2 linked regions of the Pararhizobium sp. A13 genome follow. The protein of the gene in region 2 interacts with the protein of the main gene of each other region in a pairwise test. Links are inferred from orthologs where the notes say so. Each region holds a gene or a part of one and is shown on either strand. Other genes may lie near its edges.

Region 1 (4,402 bases), 1.2 Mb from region 2 along the record:
CGCCGCCTGAGCCTGTTGATAGGAGAGCTTCGCCGCACTCTTCATCATGATGCGGTGGAAGGTGTGGCCGGCCTTGCGGCCTTCTTTCGAGAAGCGCATGCGGACGGCAAGCGCCGGCCGGTCGACACCTTGTTTCAGCGAGCAGAGCTCGTTGGATATGCGTTCCGGCAGCATCGGCACGACGCGGTCGGGGAAATAGACCGAATTACCACGCTTCAGGGCTTCCTGGTCGAGTGCCGATTTCGGCCGCACATACCAGGAGACGTCGGCGATCGCGACGGTAACGATGACGCCGCCCGGATTTTCGGGTGATGTATCGGGCTCCGCATGCACCGCGTCGTCATGGTCCTTGGCGTCGGCCGGATCGATGGTGATCAGCGGCAGCGAGCGCCAGTCCTCCCGGTGCGACATGGTGGCGGGACCGGCCGCCTCGGCTTCGCGGATAACGCTGTCGGGGAAAATATAGGGAATGCCGTGAGCGTGGATTGCGATCATCGAGATCGCCTTTTCCGTAGCGACCGAGCCGATGATCGATTTCACCTGCGCGCGCGGCAGGCCGAAGCGGCCGATGCGGGCGATTTCCACCTCGACCAGATCGCCGTCCTGCGCCTGTCCCTCATGACCGGAATCGACCTGCAGTTCCTCGCCACGCTTCTCGATCGGCATGATGCGACCGCCGCCGTCGGGTGACGCACGGAAGACGCCGAGCGCGGCGTTGCCGCTGCGTTTCCTGTCGAGAACCTTGATGATGCGTGCCGTGTAGGCTGGCCCGGCGCGGTCCTTGGACGGGAAAATCTTTGCCAGCACGCGGTCGCCAAGCCCGCCGACCTGCGTCTTGCCCTTGGCCTTGCCGACGGTGGATTGGCGAATAGCGACAGCCGGCGCGACGCCCGCATCCTCCGGCCATTCGGCGGGGCGGCCGATCAGTTCGCCGTCCTTGTCGCGGGTGGTGATGTCGAGCACGGTGACCGGCGGCAGGGCGCCGGGACGCACCAGCGACTTGCGCTTCTTTTCGAGCATTCCCTCTTCTTCGAGCTCACGCAAAAGCGCCTTGAGCTCGACGCGCGTTTCACCCTTCAGGCCGAAGGCCTTGGAAATCTCGCGCTTCGACGCCTTGTCCGGATTGTCGGCGATGAAGCGCATCAGCACGCCGCGCGGCGGCACGGCGCCGTGAATGATCACGGTGTCGTCAGCTGGAACCGGCATCTTCTTGCCCGCGCGTCCGAGGCGGACTGCGGGTTTGCCGGGCCGTTCGGGTCGATCGTGCGGTGTCCTGGTCACGTTCAGCCCTTCTTGGCTTTTGCTGCCGTCTTCGGCTTGGCGGCCGCCTTGGGTTTGGCTGCCGCTTTCGGCTTGGCCGTCTTCGTGGCGACGCCTTCAGCCTTTGCTGCGTTGGGCTTTGCCGTTTTGGTCGCCTTCGCCTTGGTCGTCTTGATACCGCCCTTGGCGATGCGCTCCGCAATGAGGAGAAGCGCATCTTCCAGCGTCACCGCCGCGGGGTCCTTGCCCTTCGGCAGCGTCGCGTTGACCTTGCCCCAGTTGACGTAAGGACCGTATTTGCCGTCGCGGACGGTGATAGCCCCGCCATCCGGGTGGTCGCCGATCTCCTTCAGAGCCGCTGCCGCGGTGCGACCGCGGCCACCAGGCCCCTTCGACTGTTTGTCGGCGAGCACGGAGACGGCGCGGTTGAGACCGATCGAGAAGACGTCCTCGATCGAATCGACATTCGCATAGGTACCGTCATGCAGGATGAACGGTCCGTAGCGGCCGAGGCCGGAGGAGATCATCTTGCCGGTTTCCGGATGGGCACCGATGTCGCGCGGCAAGGAGAGAAGCGCCAGCGCCTTCTCGTGATCGATGGTCGCCGGTGTCCAGCCCTTGGGCAGGCTCGAACGCTTGGCTTCCTTGCCGTCGCCGCGCTGGACATAAGGCCCGAAACGACCGGAGCGCAGGGTGATTTCCTCGCCGGTGTGCGGATCCTTGCCGAGCGACTGCGGTTCGTTCGATACGGAAGCCTCGTCGCCGCCGTTGCTGTCGGAGGAGAGCTGTCGGGTGAAGTTGCATTCCGGATAGTTCGAGCAGCCGACGAAGGCGCCGTATTTGCCGAGCTTCAGCGACAGCTTGCCGGTGCCGCAGACTTGGCAGATGCGCGGATCGCTGCCGTCCTCGCGCTTCGGGAAGACCAGCGGTGCCAGCTCTTCGTTCAAGGCATCGAGAACGTTGGTGACGCGAAGTTCCTTGGTGTCCTCGATCTGAGCGAAGAAGTCCTTCCAGAAATCGCGAAGAACATCCTTCCAGTTCAGCTCACCGGCGGAAATCTGGTCGAGCTTTTCTTCCAGCGACGCCGTGAAATCATATTCGACGTAGCGCGAGAAGAAGCTCTCGAGAAAGGCCGTCACCAGGCGGCCCTTGGCCTCCGGGATCAGCTTGCGCTTGTCGATGGTCACATATTCGCGGTCCCGCAATGTGGCGAGCGTCGCGGCATAGGTGGAAGGACGGCCGATACCGAGTTCTTCCATCTTCTTGATCAGTGTCGCTTCCGAATAGCGCGGTGGCGGCTCGGTGAAGTGCTGGGTCGAGTTGACCTTCTGCTTGGCGAGGTTTTCGCGGGCGTTGATCTCGGGGAGGCGGCCATCCTCGTCGCCGTCATCGCTCTGCTCGCCGTCTTCCTTGGCGTCGGTATAGGCCGCGATGAAGCCGTCGAAGCGGATGACGGAGCCGACGGCACGAAGGCCAGCCTTCTGTCCATTGTTATCGGCAAGGATCTCGACCGTCGTGCGCTCGATCTCGGCCGATGCCATCTGGCTGGCGATACCGCGTTTCCAGATCAGGTCATAGAGGCGCAGCTGGTCGGCATCAAGGAAACGCTTCACCTGGTCGGGCGTGCGGTTGAAATCGGTGGGACGTACGGCTTCGTGCGCTTCCTGGGCATTCTTCGCCTTGGTCGAATAGAGCCTTGCCTTTTCCGGCACGTAACGGCTGCCGAACTGACTGCCGATCGCACTGCGGGCTGCATCGATGGCTTCCGCGGCCATCTGCACGCCATCGGTACGCATGTAGGTGATCAGACCCACTGTCTCGCCGCCGAGATCGACACCCTCGTAGAGCTTCTGCGCCACCTGCATGGTGCGGGACGCGGAAAAGCCGAGCTTGGAGGAGGCCGCCTGCTGCAGGGTCGACGTGGTGAAGGGCGGCGATGGGTTGCGCTTGACCGGCTTCGCCTCGATGCTTTCGACCACGTAAGCAGCACCTTCGAGCAGGGCCTTGAGCTTGCCGGCATCCTCGCCATTGGTAACGGAACGGGGCTGTAGCCGCCTGCCTTCGGCCGATACCAGCCGTGCCTCGAATTCATCGCCGCGCGGCGTCTTCAGGAGCGCCGAGAGGTTCCAGTACTCTTCCGAAACGAAGCGCTCGATTTCGGATTCCCGGTCGCAGACAAGGCGCAGAGCGACGGACTGTACGCGGCCAGCCGAACGGGCACCCGGCAGCTTGCGCCAGAGAACCGGCGACAGGTTGAAGCCGACGAGATAGTCGAGCGCGCGGCGGGCCAGGTAGGCATCGACCAGCGGTACGTCGATATCGCGCGGATTGGCCATGGCATCGAGCACGGCCTTCTTGGTGATGGCGTTGAAGACAACGCGGCTTACCGGCTTGTCGCCGATCAGCTTCTTCTTTTTCAGAAGATCGAGCACGTGCCAGGAAATCGCTTCTCCCTCGCGATCCGGGTCGGTTGCAAGAATGAGGCCGTCCGAGGTCTTCAAGGCATCGCCGATGTCCTTCATGCGTTTGGCGGACGAGCTGTCCACCTCCCACAGCATGGCGAAATCGTCATCCGGCAGGACGGAACCGTCCTTGGCCGGCAAGTCGCGGACGTGGCCGAAGGAGGCAAGCACCTTGTAGCCTGGCCCGAGATACTTGTTGATGGTCTTCGCCTTTGCGGGCGATTCCACGACGACAACATTCATGGTCATATTCTTAGAGCAACCGTTCAAAGCTGTGCCATGCCGGGAAGAGGCGGCACAATGGGAAATATCGAAGCCCCGACATGGACAGGGATTCGCCTGCGGTCAAGTGCCGGGCTGAAAATAAGCCTATACAGCGCTATGCAACCCATGGGAGATTTTGTACGTATTGCAATTAGAGATAAATGCGTTATCGTCTTTGAAGTGTAATCGACCTGGCTGGAAAGAGGCCGAACGGGAGCTTTCAGCCTTCCGATGCGCGCGGCGGCGATGTCACAACCGAAGGGCGTTGAACTGGGTTCCGCTCGGGCATATGCGCCCTGTTTGCGGGCGGAGTTGAATGCACAGCAGGGAAAACCGATGATTCCGAATTCACCCGGCGCCGGCAAGAGAGACGCTCAGACACGTGACAAGATCATCTATATCCGGCAGATCTGGGC
Region 2 (4,898 bases):
ATGCTGTCGGATGCGCTGAAGGCAAGCACCGCAATCGGCTGGACAGCCGCGCCGCAACTTGGATCGCAGACCCTGCGCGGCGAAAGCCGGACGGTGCTCAATCCCGGCGACCATCGTGACGCCGTCGGCGCGGTCACGGAGACGTCGGAAGATGATGCCTGCCGCGCCGTGAAGATCGCGTTTGCCGAAGGCGCGACGTGGAGCAGCGTGCTGCCGGCCGAACGCGCTCAATGCCTGGTGCGTGCCGCCGATCTGATGCAGGCGCGCATGCCGACGCTGCTTGGCCTGATTGTCCGCGAGGCCGGAAAATCGCTGCCGAACGCGATCGCCGAAGTGCGTGAAGCGATCGACTTCCTGCGCTACTACGCCGAACAGGCGACGCGCACGCTCGGCCCGGCGCATCAGGCGCTTGGGCCCATCGTCTGCATCAGCCCATGGAACTTCCCGTTGGCGATTTTCACCGGCCAGATCGCCGCAGCACTCGTCGCCGGCAATCCGGTGCTGGCAAAGCCAGCGGAAGAAACGCCGCTCATCGCAGCCGAAGGTGTGCGTATCCTGCATGAGGCCGGCATTCCGCCGGAAGCCTTGCAACTGCTTCCGGGCGACGGCCGCGTGGGTGCTGCCCTGGTTGGCGCAGAGAATATCGCGGGGGTCATGTTCACCGGCTCGACGGAAGTTGCGCGGCTCATCCAGGCCCAGCTTGCCGATCGCCTGTCACCGTCCGGCCGACCGATCCCGCTGATTGCCGAGACCGGCGGTCAGAACGCGATGATCGTTGACTCGTCGGCGCTTGCCGAACAGGTCGTCGGCGACGTCATCGCGTCGGCTTTCGACAGCGCCGGCCAGCGCTGCTCGGCGCTCAGGGTTCTCTGCCTGCAGGATGATGTGGCTGACCGTGTTCTCACCATGCTGAAGGGCGCGCTGCACGAACTCGATATCGGCCGCACCGACCGGCTTGCCGTCGATGTCGGCCCGGTGATCACGGCTGAAGCAAAAGGTATCATCGAGAAGCACGTCGAGGCGATGCGCGGACTTGGCGCCAGGGTCGAGCAGATCACGCTTTCATCCGCCACCGCAGAGGGCACCTTCGTTCCGCCGACGATCGTCGAACTGAAGAAGCTTTCCGACCTGAAGCGCGAGGTCTTCGGCCCCGTCCTGCACGTGCTGCGCTACGAGCGCGACGATCTCGACCGGCTGATCGACGACATCAACGCCACCGGCTACGGCCTCACCTTCGGCCTGCACACCCGCCTCGACGAAACGATCGCCCATGTCACCTCCCGCGTGAAGGCCGGCAATCTCTATGTCAACCGCAACATCATCGGCGCCGTCGTCGGCGTGCAACCCTTCGGCGGACGCGGCCTCTCCGGCACCGGTCCGAAGGCCGGCGGCCCGCTCTATCTCGGCCGCCTGGTCACGGTGCCGCCGGTTCCGCCGCAGCACAGTTCGGTGCACACCGATCCGGTGCTGCTCGATTTCGCCAAGTGGCTGGATGGCAAGGGCCTCAAGACCCAGGCGCAGCACGCCCGCGAGACCGGCAGCCAGTCGGCGCTGGGGCTGACGACCGAGCTTGCCGGTCCGGTGGGCGAGCGCAATCTCTATGCACTGCATCCGCGCGGGCGCATTCTGCTCGTGCCGGAAACCGCGGAAGGCCTCTACCGCCAGTTGGCCGCCGTGCTTGCCACTGGCAACAATGCCGTCATTGATATCGCATCGGGCCTGAAAGACGCACTCAACGCGCTTCCGGCCACTGTCTCCGCCCGGATTTCCTTCACCTCGGACTGGAAGGCCGATGCTCCGTTTGCCGGCGCGCTGATCGAAGGCGTTGCCGAGCGTATCCAGACCGTCAACAAGCAGATCGCCGCCCTGCCCGGTCCGCTGGTCCTCGTCCAGGCCGCATCAAAGGAAGAGCTGGCCCGCAATCCGAACGCCTATTGCCTGAACTGGCTCGTGGAAGAAATCTCGACCAGCATCAACACCGCGGCGGCAGGCGGCAATGCGAGTTTGATGTCGATCGGGTAAGATGGGTGGGCGCGCGAGGAGAGTTTACCCCCCTCTGTCACTTCGTGACATCTCCCCCTCAAGGAGGGAGATTGGAGAGCGCGGTCCTGCTCCCGTTCTCTTAAAAGGTGCCGACGTTTCTGCAACCTCCATCTTTGCTGGTTTGGCGGAGTTTTCGCCGCAGCTGATCTCCCCCCTTGAGGAGGAGATGTCGGCATAGCCGACAGAGGGGGGTTCCTCGCTCCCTGCTTCCCTGCAATAACGCAACAATGTACACGCTGAAAGACACTGTAACCTTCGCCCAGGAAATCAAGAAAAGCCGCTTCCTGGCCATCTGCGGCCCCGTCGCGAACGAGGACGAGGCCAGGGATTTCGTCACGCGGCATTCCGACCTGACGGCAACCCACAATTGCTGGGCCTTCCGCATCGGCCAGACCTATCGCTTCAACGACGACGGCGAGCCGAGCGGTACGGCCGGAAAGCCGATCCTGCAGGCGATCGACGGCCAGTCGCTCGATCATGTCGCAGCCCTTGTTGTCCGCTGGTTCGGCGGCACCCTGCTCGGCAGCGGCGGCCTGATCCGCGCCTATGGCGGCACGGCGGCCATGTGCCTGCGCGCGGCGGAAAAGACAGAGGTGATCGAAACCATCGGCGGTACCGTCACTTGCGAATTTGCCGATCTGGCTCTCATCAAGGCCAGACTGGCCGGCATGGGCGTGACGATCGCATCGGAGACTTTTACCGGCACCGGAGCAGAGCTTACGTTGCAGATCCCCAAGGGCAGTTGCAAGGCCGCCTCGGCCATCATCCTCGACCTCAGCCGCGGCAGGGCTTCTCTCAAATTGGAAGACTAACTTAGACTCTCACCGGAAATCCTTATAACACATTGAAAACAGGGACGATTTTTCTAAAAATCGTACGCGTCCCGAAAGATTGAATGCTGGCCACCGTGTCACATTCGGAATAGAAACGGCGGGTAAACAAGGTTTCCGGGCCGGATTTGGCCGGGATTGGAGGGGCGCGCTGCCGCCCGGCGAGGAATTACACATGAAAAACAGAATCCTGGGGCGCACCGGCGCCACTATTTCCGAAATCGGCTTCGGCGCTTGGCAGATCGGCGGCGCCTGGGGGGATGTTTCCGAGGAAGACGGCAAGCGCGCGCTGAATGCCGCGCTCGACGCCGGCGTCACCTTCATCGACACGGCCGACGTCTATGGCGACGGCCGCTCGGAAAAGATCATCGCCTCGGTTCTCAAGGAACACGGCGGGAAAAAGCCCTTCGTCGCCACCAAGGCCGGCCGCCGGCTGAGCCCACATGTTGCCGATGGTTACACCGGCGCCAATATTGAGGCCTTCATCGACCGGAGCCTCACCAATCTCGGCGTCGAGACGCTTGATCTCGTCCAGCTCCATTGCCCGCCGACGGAAGTTTTCTACCGGCCGGAGGTGTTCGGGGCGCTGGACCAGCTCGTCGTCAAGGGCAAGATCCGCAACTACGGCGTCTCGGTTTCCACCGTCGAAGAGGCGCTGAAGGCGATCGAATATCCGGGCGTTGCGACGATCCAGATCATCTACAACATCTTCCGCCAGCGCCCGCATGACCTGTTCTTCGAACAGGCGCGGAAGAGGAATGTCGGCATCATCGTCCGCGTGCCGCTGGCCTCCGGCCTCCTGTCCGGCAAGATCACCGCCGACACCAAGTTCGCCGATGACGATCATCGCAAGTTCAACCGCCACGGCGAGTTCTTCGATGTCGGCGAGACCTTCGCCGGTGTGCCGCTCGAGGTCGCACTCGAGGCTGTCGAGCAGGTGCGGCCGCTGGTGCCGCAGGGTGTTTCCATGGCGCAGTTCGCTTTGGCCTGGATCCTCCAGAGCCCCGCCGTCTCCGTCGTCATCCCCGGCGCCCGCAACGAAGCGCAGGCGCAGGCCAATGCCGCCGCCAGCGACGTTCCCACGATCCCCGAGGACACGCTGGCGGAACTAGCCGACGTCTATGAGCGTTTGATCAAGGTTCACGTTCACCAAAAGTGGTAACGTTCAAGAACCGCGCCGGGCAGTTCGGCGCGGTTCACACCGGTTTGGAGGTGCAGCGCATGAGCGACCCCTACCACCTATCCCGCTTCATCGAGGCCCAGGAGCCCGTATATGACACGGCCCTTCGCGAACTGGAGCATGGCCGCAAGGAGAGCCACTGGATGTGGTTCATCTTTCCGCAGATCGCCGGCCTCGGCCATTCGCCGACGGCGCTGCGGTTTGCCATTTCCTCCCTGGACGAAGCCCGCGCCTATCTGGCGCATCCGCTGCTCGGCAGCCGCCTGATCCAATGCACGCGCACGATCAACGCGGTGCGCAATCGCACGGCGCATCAGATCTTCGGCTCGCCCGACGACATGAAGCTGCGCTCGTCGATGACCCTGTTTCGGGAAGCGGCAAACGATCCCTCGCCCTTCAAAGCCGCGATCGACCGCTACTTCGAGGGCAAAGCCGACCAGCGGACACTCGACATTCTCGCAAGACCCTGAGACCCGCAGGAGAAACAAGGTAGAGCAGGAGATGCGATGTCGCTCAAGGGAAAGGTAGCACTGGTCGCCGGCGCGACACGCGGCGGCGGGCGCGGCATTGCGGTCGAACTCGGGGCGGCGGGCGCAACCGTCTACGTTACGGGGCGCACGACACGGACACAGCAATCGGAGTATTGCCGGCCCGAGACGATCGAGGAGACCGCCGAACTGGTGACTGCGGCAGGCGGCGAGGGCATAGCGGTCCAGGTGGATCATCTCAATGCCGGCGCGGTCAAACGGCTTATCGAGCGCATCAGACAAGAACAGGCGCGGCTGGATATTCTCGTCAATGACATCTGGGGCGGGGAAAATCTGTTCGAATGGAACAAGCCGGTC

The links.
Region 1: the proteins of WI754_RS07490 (region 2) and topA interact in binary tests that used the Escherichia coli proteins (3 or more experiments, as listed by UniProt). The link is inferred for Pararhizobium sp. A13 from one-to-one orthologs.

What each region holds. Positions count from the first base shown.
Region 1 is NZ_CP149510.1:2,716,306-2,720,707, forward strand. What follows is about bases 1,084-4,297. They hold topA (type I DNA topoisomerase), read right to left. Parts: upstream 3,966-4,297; coding sequence 1,284-3,965; downstream 1,084-1,283. Other genes in these bases: rnr (ribonuclease R), read right to left, coding at 1,084-1,281. Outside these bases: more of rnr, read right to left, coding at 1-1,083. UniProt on the Escherichia coli protein: Releases the supercoiling and torsional tension of DNA, which is introduced during the DNA replication and transcription, by transiently cleaving and rejoining one strand of the DNA duplex.
Region 2 is NZ_CP149510.1:1,549,685-1,554,582, reverse strand. What follows is about bases 1,281-4,062. They hold WI754_RS07490 (YigZ family protein), read left to right. Parts: upstream 1,281-2,270; coding sequence 2,271-2,855; downstream 2,856-4,062. Other genes in these bases: WI754_RS07485 (aldo/keto reductase), read left to right, coding at 3,049-4,035; putA (trifunctional transcriptional regulator/proline dehydrogenase/L-glutamate gamma-semialdehyde dehydrogenase), read left to right, coding at 1,281-2,022. Outside these bases: more of putA, read left to right, coding at 1-1,280; WI754_RS07480 (DUF1810 domain-containing protein), read left to right, coding at 4,095-4,523; WI754_RS07475 (SDR family oxidoreductase), read left to right, coding at 4,560-4,898.